Enhydrobacter sp.: one gene and its partner. The main gene of each other region encodes a partner of the protein of the gene in region 2 in a complex. Links are inferred from orthologs where the notes say so. Each region holds a gene or a part of one and is shown on either strand. Other genes may lie near its edges.

The links. The genes of interacting proteins can lie anywhere in the genome.
Region 1: the proteins of dnaN (region 2) and OJF58_RS21360 are in contact, whole or in part, in a cryo-EM structure (PDB 8GIZ), measured with the Escherichia coli proteins. The link is inferred for Enhydrobacter sp. from one-to-one orthologs.

What each region holds. Positions count from the first base shown.
Region 1 is NZ_CP126889.1:4,274,358-4,279,473, forward strand. What follows is about bases 723-3,628. They hold OJF58_RS21360 (DNA polymerase III subunit gamma/tau), read right to left. Parts: upstream 3,111-3,628; coding sequence 1,335-3,110; downstream 723-1,334. Other genes in these bases: OJF58_RS21350 (DUF559 domain-containing protein), read left to right, coding at 723-949; OJF58_RS21355 (YbaB/EbfC family nucleoid-associated protein), read right to left, coding at 1,006-1,335; OJF58_RS21370 (histidine kinase dimerization/phosphoacceptor domain -containing protein), read left to right, coding at 3,430-3,628. In the rest of the region: recombination mediator RecR, read right to left, coding at 1-557; more of OJF58_RS21350, read left to right, coding at 605-722; more of OJF58_RS21370, read left to right, coding at 3,629-4,647; OJF58_RS21375 (acyl-CoA dehydrogenase family protein), read left to right, coding at 4,763-5,116. UniProt on the Escherichia coli protein: Part of the beta sliding clamp loading complex, which hydrolyzes ATP to load the beta clamp onto primed DNA to form the DNA replication pre-initiation complex.
Region 2 is NZ_CP126889.1:2,129,346-2,135,530, forward strand. What follows is about bases 3,258-6,185. They hold dnaN (DNA polymerase III subunit beta), read right to left. Parts: upstream 5,317-6,185; coding sequence 4,198-5,316; downstream 3,258-4,197. Other genes in these bases: recF (DNA replication/repair protein RecF), read right to left, coding at 3,258-4,201; dnaA (chromosomal replication initiator protein DnaA), read right to left, coding at 5,529-6,185. Also shown: OJF58_RS10690 (hypothetical protein), read right to left, coding at 1-530; gyrB (DNA topoisomerase (ATP-hydrolyzing) subunit B), read right to left, coding at 523-2,976; more of recF, read right to left, coding at 2,996-3,257. UniProt on the Escherichia coli protein: Confers DNA tethering and processivity to DNA polymerases and other proteins. Acts as a clamp, forming a ring around DNA (a reaction catalyzed by the clamp-loading complex) which diffuses in an ATP-independent manner freely and bidirectionally along dsDNA.

The DNA of each region.
Region 1 (5,116 bases), 2.1 Mb from region 2 along the record:
GTGCCCTCGTCGAGCCAGTCGAGCTCGCCGCCCACCGGCACGCCATGGGCGAGGCGCGTCAGCGGCACCTGGGTTCCGGCCAGGCGCTCGGCCAGGTAGTGGGCGGTGGTCTGACCGTCGACGGTGGCGTTGGTAGCGACGATCACCTCACGGATGCCGCCTTCCTGTACGCGTCGCAGAAGGCCGCCGATATTGAGCTCGTCCGGGCCGATGCCGTCGAGCGCCGAGAGCGTGCCGCCCAGCACATGGTAGCGGCCGGCGAAGATCTTGCCGCGCTCCATTGCCCAGAGGTCGCCGACATCCTCGACCACGCAGATGAGGCCCGCGTCGCGGCGCGGGTCGGCGCAGATCGAGCAGGGATCGACGGTGTCGAGGTTGCCGCATACCGAGCACGGCCTGATGGCGCGTGCCGCATCGGCCAGCGCCGCGCTCAGCGGCTGCATCAGCACCTCGCGCTTCTTCAGAAGATGCAGCGCCACCCGCCGCGCCGACCGCGGCCCCAACCCCGGCAACCGCCCCAGGAGCTGGATCAGCCGCTCGATCTCCGGCCCGTTCATATATCATGCTCCTCTCCCCCGGAGGGTGAGAGGTCGGGTGAGGGGGCGTGAGCGACGACAGCATCAAGAGAGCGCGCGAATTGCGCCGCGACAGCAGTCGTGCCGAGCGCATCTGTTGGGAGATGTTCCGCGACCGTCGTATGGCAGGTGTCAAATTCCGGCGCCAGCATCCGATTGATCCGTACTTTGCCGACTTTGCCTGCATATCCAGGAAACTGGTGATCGAGATAGACGGGGAACACTACGCCTTTCAAGTCGACGCCGATATTCGACGAACGAAGGCCATGGAGCGCGAAGGCTGGCGAATCCTCCGCTTTTGGGCGAACGAGGTCATGCAAAACCCGGAGGGAATCTGGAGCACAATCCAGTTGGCGCTTCATTCTCCCGCTTAGAATCCCCCTCACCCAGCCTCTCCCCCTCGGGAGGAGAGGTGCATGACCCTCGAGCATCAGAGCTTGAAGCCGGGCGGCAGGGGAAGGCCGCCGGTGATGGAGCGCATCTGCTCCTGGACCGTCTGCTCGACCTTGCCGCGCGCGTCATTGGCAGCGGCGACGATCAGGTCCTCGACCACACCCTTCTCCTCGGGCTTGAAGAGGGAAGGATCGATCTCGACGCGGCGCGTCTCGTTCTTGCCGTTGACGGTGACCTTCACCAGGCCCGCACCCGAGCTGCCTACGATCTCCATGCGCTCGAGCTGCGCCTGCAGCTCCTGCACCTTCTGCTGCACCTGCTGGGCCTGCTGCATCAGGCCGCCCAGATCCTTGAGCTTGTCGAACATCAGTACTCGCTTTCGGGGATGTCGTCGTCGACCGGATAGTCTTCCGCCGCCGGCGGTTCGTCATCGGCGGTCGGCGCGTGCAGTCCGGCGACCAGCGACGTCTCCTCGCCCTTGCGCCGCACCGTCTCGAGCCTGGCACCGGGAAAGGTCTTCAGGATCGCCTGCACGATGGCGTTGTTCTCGGCCTGGGTCCGGAGCGCATCGCCGCGACTGGCTTTCTGTGCCGCGAGCGTCGGCTTGCCTTCGTCACGCGAGACCGAGGCGATCCAGCGCCGGCCGGTGACGTTGCCCAGGAACCCGCTGAGCCGCGCTGCCAGATCCTTGGGCGCCGCCGGCTCGGGCCGGAACTCGATCAGGCCCGGTTCGCACCGCACCTCGTGAACGTGATGCATCAGGTGGTGCACCAGCCGAGCCTCGCGCTTCGTCTCCAGGAGCGCCACGACTTCGGTGAAGGTCCTGGGCGCGGGCGTTGCCGGTGCAGGTTGGGAGGCGACCGCCGACGCGGGCGCGGCGACACGCGCCGCCGCGGCTCCGCCGCCACCGGGTCGAGGCGCAGGCCCGCTGCCGCCGTTGGTCGCGCCCGCCGGCACACCGCCGCCGTTCTGCAGCGTCTTGAGAACGTCTGAAGGCGAGGGCAGCTCTGCGACGTAGCAAAGCCTTATCAAGGCCATCTCGGCCGCGCGCACGGGCGAGGGCGCGTTGAGCGTCTCCTTCAGGCCTTTCATCAGGAGCGTCCAGGCGCGCGTCAGCGAGGCCATCGACAGCTTCTTCGCCATCGCGAGCCCCTGTGCGCGCTCGCTGTCGGCCGAACTGGCGCCGGCTTCGGGCGCCACCTTGAGCCTGGTCACCCAGTGCGTGAGCTCCAGCAGGTCCTGCAGGATCACCACGGGATCGGCGCCCGAATCGTGCATCTCGCCCAGTGCCGCAACCACGGCAGCCGCATCGCCGCGCATGGTCTTCTCGAAGAGGTCGAGCACGCCGTTGCGGTCGGCGAGGCCCAGCATGTCGCGCACCTGGTTGGCGTCGACCACGCCGCCGCCATGGGCGATCGCCTGGTCGAGCATGGAGAGCCCGTCGCGCACCGAGCCGTCGGCGGCGCGCGCCAGCAGCGCCAGCGCCTCGGGCGAGATCTCGACCTTCTCGGCCTCGGCGATCTTGGCGAAGTGCGCGACCAGCACTTCCTGCGGCACGCGCTTCAAGTCAAAGCGCTGGCAGCGCGACAGTACCGTCACCGGCACCTTGCGGATCTCGGTGGTGGCGAACAGGAACTTCACATGCGGCGGCGGCTCCTCCAGCGTCTTCAAAAGCGAATTGAAGGCCTTGTCCGACAGCATGTGCACTTCGTCGATGATGTACACCTTGTAACGCGCCATTTGCGGGCTGTAGCGTACGCCATCGAGCAGTTCGCGCATCTCCTCGACCTTGCTGCGCGACGCTGCGTCCATTTCGATTACGTCAATATGACGATCCTCGCTGATCGCTCTGCAATGCTCGCACACGCCGCAGGGATCGACGGTCGGGCCGCCCTTGCCGTCGGCGCCGACGCAGTTGAGTGCTCGGGCGATGATGCGGGCGGTGGTAGTCTTGCCCACGCCGCGCACGCCGGTGAGCATGAAGGCATGGGCAATGCGACCCGAGGCGATGGCGTTGCGCAGGGTGCGCACCATCGCCTCCTGGCCGACCAGGGTGGTGAAATCGACGGGACGGTATTTGCGGGCGAGGACGCGATAGGGGAGTTGCTCCTGCTCCCCGGAGACTGTGGTGGCTTTCGCCATGGCGCTCACCCTCGATGCGCCGCGGCCCTTCTGGCCGGGCGGTCGTCGCGCCCGGGCGGCCCGGCCCGGCGACGGCGCGCGCAAGGCAACGGGTGAGGGACCGGCATGACCCGAAGCGAATTCGTTACGGCTGCTTCCTTCCGGATCTGACCGGGTTGGCGACTGCTCCGCCCACACCGGCCCCTCGAGGCGGTTATATCAGGAGTCGGGGCGGCCGGCGCAAGGGCCAGATCGGGGCCGAATCGGGACGAATAGCGGCGCGATTTCCCCCGCAATGAGCGCGCTTGTGGCGGTCGGGGGGAACGGCTAGGTCCTGTCCATGTGTCCTTCCCATGATGGCGATTCGCCGGTCGTCGAGCCCAACCCGGCAGGAGACGACCCGAACGTCACGCTGCGCGCCCTGAAGCAGCGTATCCAGCAGCAGGAGATACTGGCTGAGCTGGGCGTGGTCGCCCTGCATGGCGCAAGCCTCGACAAGCTGCTCACCGAGACTGCCCGCCTTGCGGCCGAGGGCCTGAGGGCGCAGTTCAGCAAGGTGCTGGAGTATATGCCGGCCGAGAACCGGTTCCTGGTCCGCGCTGGCGTGGGCTGGCAGGAGGGCGTCGTCGGCCAGGCCACGATCGGCGCCGACCTCGAATCGCCGGCGGGCTTTGCCCTGCGCACCGGCAAGCCGGTGATCTCCAATCATCTCGAGAACGAGGAACGCTTCAGGACGCCCGAGATCCTGCGCCAGCACGGCATCCATCGGGCGATGAACGTCATCCTGCAGGGCGACGGCCGACCGTTCGGCGTGCTCGAGGTCGACAGCCGGTCGGACGAGAAGTTCGTCGAGCAGGATCTCGCCTTCCTGCAGGGTGCCGCGAACATCCTGGGCATGGCGATCGAGCGCGAGCGCCACCAGCAAAGTCTCGAGGCGGCGCTGGAGCGTCACCAGGTGCTCCTGAAGGAGATGAGCCACCGGGTGAAGAACAGCCTGATGATCGTGTCGAGCCTGCTCCATCTGCAGGCCAGCGACGTCGGCGATGCGACCCTCACGGCTCATCTCGAGGAAGCGGCGCACCGGGTATCGGCGGTGGCGAAGGCGCACGATCGGCTGATCCATGGCGGCAATGTCGAACGCATGGATCTCGGCAAGTACATCGAGACCATCGGCAAGGATCTGGATGCGAGCGTCGCCCATTGCGTCATCCATATCGAGGCGTGCCACGGCATCGAGATTCCGGCCGACCGGGCGATATCGGTCGCCATGATCGTGAACGAGCTGATCACCAACGCGGCGAAGTACGCCTACAAGGGACGGACGGGCGGCGAGATCTGGGTCTCCCTAACCGAGAACGGCGATAGCGCGCTCACCATCTCCGTGCGCGACCGGGGCGACGGGCTGCCCCCGGGTTTCGACCTTGCCAGGCCAAAGGGGCTCGGCATGCGCATTGTTACGTCCTTCGTGCAGCAGTTGAAGGGCACCCTGCAGATCCGCGACCGCAACCCCGGTGTCGAGTTCGTGGTCAGCCTTCCCCGACCCGCGCCGGCGCGTTAGGTCGCGCGGCTCAACTCCGACAGGCCGGCAATCCATCCGAGACGCCGCCGCTTGACTCGGCGAACGTAGCGTACAACGATTTTCGAAGAACATTCGACTTATTGAGGATCCTCTCATGGATTTTGCGCTGCCGGCCGACCTCGTGCGCTTCCAGGAGCGCGTGCGGCAGTTCGTGCAGGAAGAGCTGCAGCCGCTCGATGCCGAGGTCGAGGCCACCGGCCGAGTTCCCGAACGGGCGCTGGAGGGACTGCGGCGCCTGGGGCTGTTCGGCACCAACACGCCGAGGGAATATGGCGGGCTCGGCCTCTCCATGCTGGGAAGCTGTCTTGCCATCGAGGAGCTCGCCAAGGCGCATGTCGCCTTCTACTTCCTGAGTGGCGTCAACGTGCATATCGGCTCCAAGCCGGTCGAGCTTGCCGGCAGCGAGGCGTTGAAACGGCGCTGGCTGCCCGAGCTGGCCTCCGGCCGC
Region 2 (6,185 bases):
AACGACTGCAAGGCCTGGTCGGCATCGGCCTGGGTCGCCGTGCCGGCCGCCCAGTCGATGCGGATCTTCAGGAAGTAGTCATGGTAGCCGGTCAGCAGGAGCTTGCTGAAGAGGCGACCGGCGGTCGACCGAACGCTGTAGACAATGCAGCGGAAGGCGACGCTGCCGTAGATGCAGGACGAAGGGACCGTGGGCCGCTCGAACCGGGTGTAGCCGGCCGACTTCAGCTTCGTCTCGGCCTCGTTCAGCTCGGCCGCGAACCGGTTCATGACGATAGGCGCGTCACTGCCCGGCGGGACGCGTCGGCCCCCTTCGATGTAGACGTAAATCTTCATCTTGTTGATGCCGTACATATAGGCGACCGATCCGTCCTCGCTCAGGCTCTGCTCCAGCGTGGCCCCGCCCAGGCTGGGCGGAAAGCTGAGCCTGGTGCCGGGATGCGTGCTGGGCGCGGGGTTGCCGGCCGTCTGGGCAAACGCCGGCCCGGCCAGGGCGAGCATCGCTGCCGCGGTCGCCAGCAGCCTAGACATCGAGATTCGCCACCTTGAGCGCATTGTCCTGGATGAAGTCGCGCCGCGGCTCGACCACGTCGCCCATCAGCGTCGAGAAGATCTCGTCCGCCTCGTCGGCATGGTTGATCTTGACCTGCAGGAGGGTCCGCGCCTCGGGGTCGAGCGTCGTTTCCCAGAGCTGGTCGGGATTCATCTCGCCCAGCCCCTTGTAGCGCTGGATGGTCATGCCCTTGCGACCGGCCTCGAGCACCGCGGCGAACAGCTCGGTCGGCGAGGCGATCGGCGTTTCCTTGTCCCTGGCGACGAACGCACCCGGCTGCAGGTAGACCGCCTGCAGGTCGGCCGCCAGCGCATCCAGCCGGCGCGCCTCGGCGCTCTTGATCAGCGGACCGTCGATCACGTGGCGTTCCTGCACGCCGCGCAGGCGCCGGCTGAAGGCGAGGCCGCCATCGGCGGTCGGCTCGCCGGTCCAGCCGCGCTCCAGCGGCGCGCTCACCGCGTTCAGGCGGCGGGCGACGTAGTTCGCCGTCTGACGCGCGAGCTCGGCATCGGCCAGGATGTCCGGCTTGAAGGCGCCAGCGATCGCGGCCTGCTCGATCACCGCCTGGTTGGTCACGCGGCGCGACAGCGCCAGCGGCTTCACGAGGTTCGAGACGGAGCGGGCGATATCGACCGTGTGCCGCAGATCGTCGCCGGCCTGCACGGTACCGTCGCCGAGTCGGAGCGTCGCACCCTCGAGCCCGGTCCGGATCAGGTGATCGTCCAGCGCGCGCTCGTCCTTCAGGTAGATCGCCGACTTGCCCCGGACGGCTTTGAAGAGCGGCGGCTGGGCGATGTAGAGATGGCCGCGGTCGATCAGCTCGCGCATCTGGCGATAGAAGAACGTCATCAGGAGGGTGCGGATATGCGAGCCGTCGACGTCCGCGTCCGTCATGATGATGATCTTGTGGTAGCGGAGCTTGTCCAAGGTGAAGTCGTCGACGCCGATGCCGGTGCCGAGCGCCGTGATCAGCGTGCCGATCTCGGCCGAGGACAGCATCTTGTCGAAGCGGGCGCGCTCGACATTCAGGATCTTGCCGCGCAGCGGCAGGATCGCCTGGAAGGCGCGGTTGCGGCCCTGCTTGGCAGAACCGCCGGCCGAATCGCCCTCGACGATGAAGAGCTCCGAAAGCGCTGGATCGCGCTCCTGGCAGTCGGCGAGCTTGCCCGGCAGCGAGCTCACATCGAGCGCGCCCTTGCGCCGGGTGAGCTCGCGCGCCTTGCGCGCGGCCTCGCGGGCCGCCGCCGCCTCGACCACCTTGGTGGCGATTTTGCGCGCTTCGGCTGGATGCTCCTCGAACCACTGGCTGAGCTTGTCGCCGATCACGCCCTCGACGACCGGCCGGACCTCGGACGAGACCAGCTTGTCCTTGGTCTGCGAGGAGAATTTCGGATCGGGCACCTTCACCGACAGGACGCAGGTCAGCCCCTCGCGCATGTCGTCGCCGGTGAGGCTCACCTTCTCCTTCTTCGAGATGCCCGCCTCGTCGGCGTATTTGTTCAGGGTCCGCGTCAGCGCGCCGCGAAAGCCGGCGAGATGCGTGCCGCCGTCGCGCTGCGGGATGTTGTTGGTGAAACACAGCATCGTCTCGTGGTAGCTGTCGTTCCACTGCATGGCGACTTCGACCGTGATTCCGTCCCTTTCGCCGCGGATCGAGACCGGTGGGCTGTGCAGCACCTGCTTGTTGCGGTCGAGATACTTGGCGAAGGCCTCGACGCCGCCTTCGTAGAAGAGCTCCGTGACCTTGATCTCGGCGCCGCGCTCGTCGGTGATCACGATGCGCACACCCGAATTCAGGAAGGCGAGCTCGCGCAGCCGGTGCTCGAGGGTGCCGTAGTCGAACTCGGTCTGGCTGAACACTTCCGGCGAGGGCAGGAAGGTCACCTCGGTGCCGCGCTTGCCCTCGGGCGCATCGCCCACGACCCCGAGATCCCCCTCCGGATCGCCGTTGCGGAAGCGCACGAAATGTTCCTTGCCGTTGCGCCAGATGCGCACGTCCAGATGCTCGGACAGCGCGTTGACCACCGCCGCTCCTACGCCGTGCAGCCCGCCCGAGACCTTGTAGGAATTCTGGTTGAACTTTCCGCCGGCATGGAGCTGGGTGAAGATGACGATGGCGGCGGAGACGCCCTCTTCACGGTGGATGTCGACCGGCACGCCGCGGCCGTTGTCGCGCACCGTGACGGAGCCGTCGCCGTGCAGGATCACGTCGACCTGGTCGCAGTAGCCCGCCAGCGCCTCGTCGATGGCGTTGTCGACGATCTCGTAGACCATGTGGTGCAGGCCGGTGCCGTCGTCGGTGTCGCCGATATACATGCCGGGTCGCTTGCGGACGGCCTCGAGGCCGCGCAGGACCTTGATGGAACTGGCGTCGTAGTCCTCGCCATTGCCGTTGCCGTTCGGGACTTGCTCGTTCTCGCTCATCATCCTGATCCAAAAGGGTTCAGCCTGCCGCGATGGTTCCATCGGCCACGCGCAGGAGTTGCGCGCGACCGGCCAGCGGCCCAAAAAGGCCGGCGTCGGTGCCGGTCATCCAGCTTTGCACGCCAAGCGCCATGATCTCGTCGAACAGCGCAGCCCGGCGCTCCGCATCGAGGTGCGCGGCGACTTCGTCCAGCAGCAGAAGCGGCGGCCGCCCCCGCGACCACGCCACGAGGCGGGCATGGGCCAAGGCGATCGACACGAGCAGGGCCTTCTGCTGGCCGGTGGAGCCGTCGGCGGCCGGCAGGTCGAGATCGAGATGGCGAACGCTGAGATCGCTGCGATGCGGCCCGCAATATGTGGTGCCGCTTTCGGCATCCCGCAAGCGGCTGGCGGCCAGCTCGGCACGCAACCGGTCCTCGGCGTCGATCGCCGCCATCGAGGCGACCCAGCCGTCAATGTCGCCAGCCATGGCCAGCGAGGCGCGCGGGAAAGGTCCGACGCCCAGCCGCGCCGCCGCATCGAGCCGCTGGACGGTATCGGCCCGCGCCGCCGCCAAGGCCACGCCGTGGCGGGCCATCGTGTCCTCGAGGGCGGTGAACCAGTGCGGATCGCGGTTGCCTTCGCCCAGCAGGCGGCTGCGCTGGCGGAGCGCATTCTCGTAAGCCGCGACGTCGCCGGCATGCTCCGGATGCAGCGCCGTCACGAGCCGGTCGAGGAACCGTCGGCGTTCGCCCGCGCCGTCGAGGAACAGTCGGTCCTGCTGCGGCGTCAGCCAGACCGCCGCGACATGCAGGCCAAGCGCGGTCTGGCTCGCTGCCGGCCGACCGTCGATCCGCACCGCCCGCCGCGCCAGGCCGCCGCCATTGCGCGGCGGCTCGATCCCGGTGCCCACGGCCAGCCGGCCCTCGGGCGTGTCCAGGGTGGCGGCGACCGCCCAGGTTGACGCTGCAGGCTCGCCGCCGCGCGACCGGCGCGCCACCTCGTCGAGCCGCGCCCGGCGCAGGCCGCGCCCGGGAACGAGGAAGGAAAGCGCCTCCAGGAGATTGGTCTTGCCCGCACCATTGGCGCCCACCAGGACGACAGGCGCGGGACCGCATTCGAGGCGCAGCTGACCGTAGTTGCGGAAATCGGTCAGACGCACCTGGCGCACGGCCAGAAGGGCCGGCGCTGCGCCGGTTGCGGCGTCGGGAGAATAGGCGAGAGCGCTGATGGCCGGCGGCGTCATACCCGCATCGGCATGAGCACGTAGAGCGCGCTCTCGTCGGCGCCGTCGCGCACGAGGGTGGGCGAGCCCGCATCGGCCATCAGAAACCGCGCCTCCGCGCCGGCGATCTGCTCGGTGATGTCGAGCAGATAGCGGGAATTGAAGCCGATCTCGAGGCCGGCTTCCTTGTAGTCGACCTCGATCTCCTCGGTGGCGCTGCCCGCGTCGGGGCTGGTGGCCGACAGGGTCACGACGCCCTTGCCGACAGCGAGCTTGATGGCGCGCGATTTCTCGGTCGAGATGGTCGAGACGCGGTCGACGGCGTTGGCGAACTCCTTGCACGGCACGTTCAGGACCTTGTCGTTGCCGGTCGGAATGACGCGCTCGTAGTCGGGGAAGGTGCCGTCGATCAGCTTGCTCACCAGGGTGACGTTGCCGGTGGCGAAGCGGATACGGGTGTCGGACAGCTCGACATCGACCGACCCGTCGCTTTCGTCCAGCAGCTTGCGCACCTCGCCCACGGTCTTGCGCGGCACGATCACGCCCGGAATGTCGCCGGCGCCCTTGGGCAGCGGCACCTCGACTCGCGCCAGGCGATGGCCGTCGGTCGCGACGCCGCGCAGCACGTCGGTGCCGGCGGCCTTGGCGGCATGGAAATAAATCCCGTTCAGATAATACCGCGTCTCCTCGTTGGAGATGGCGAAGCGTGTGCGATCGATGATGCCCTTGAGATCGGTCGCCGGAAGCTGGAAGCGATGCGGCAGGTCGCCCTCGTTCATGGCCGGGAAATCGGCCGGCGGCAGGCACTGCAGTGTGAAGCGCGAGCGGCCGGCGCGGATCACCAGGCTGTTGCCGTCGGCCGCCGTCTCGAGCTCGACCTGTGCCCCATCGGGCAGCTTGCGGACGATCTCGTAAAGTGTGTGCGCGGGTGCCGTCGTCGAGCCGGTCTTGGCCGCGCTGGCGTCGACTGTCTCGGTGATGGCGAGGTCCATATCGGTCGCGGCAAGGCTCAGCCGGCCCTTCTGGGCGGTGATCAGCACGTTTGAGAGGATGGGGATCGTGTTCCGACGCTCGACGACACTCTGGACATGGGCCAAGGCCTTGAGAAGGGCCGCCCGCTCGATCGTCAGTTTCATGGTTGGGTCGCTGTAATCGGGGCCGATTGGAGGTGTTTTCTGGGCCCACCGCACCGGCGGCGGGGAAGCCCCGGCAGGATGGTTGAAAAGTATACCACGGGGACCGTCGGCTGAAAGCAATTTCGCCCGCAATATGAGGCGTTTAGGGCTTTGCGACCGGAAAGGAAACGGGGCCTTTGCGGCCCCGCTTCGAACGTCCCGCCAAGCCGGGCTCAGCCCTGCAACTGGCGCTTGAGCAGCTCGACGTCCTCTGCAATCGAAAGATCGGAGATCTTGAGCTCCTCGATCTTGCGGACGGCATGCATGACCGTGGTGTGATCGCGGTTGCCGAAGCGCTTGCCGATCTGCGGCAGGCTCAAGGTCGTGAGCTGCTTGGCGAGGTACATCGCGACCTGGCGCGGGCGGGCCACCGAGCGGGCCCGGCGCGGCGAGCTCATCTCGGCGAGCTTGATGTTGTAGTGCGCGGCGACCCGCTGCTGGATCTCGTCGACCGTCACCTTGCGGTCGGCCTGGCGCAGCAGGTCGTGCAGCACGTCCTGCGCCATCTCGACGGTGATCTCGCGGCCGATGAGCTGGCCGTGGGCCACGACCCGGTTCAGCGCACCCTCGAGCTCGCGGATGTTGGTGCTGATCTTGTGGGCCAGGAACTCCAGCACCGCGGTCGGCACCGGGACGCGCGCCGATTCGGCCTTGGTCTGCAGGATCGAGAGTCTCAGCTCGTAGGTCGAGGAGTGGATGTCGGCGACGAGGCCGCTGCCCAGCCGCGAGCGCATGCGCTCCTCGATGTCCTGCAGCTCCGATGGCGGCTTCTCGGAGGAGAGCACGATCTGCTTGTTCTGCTCCACCAGCGAGTTGAAGGTGAAGAAGAA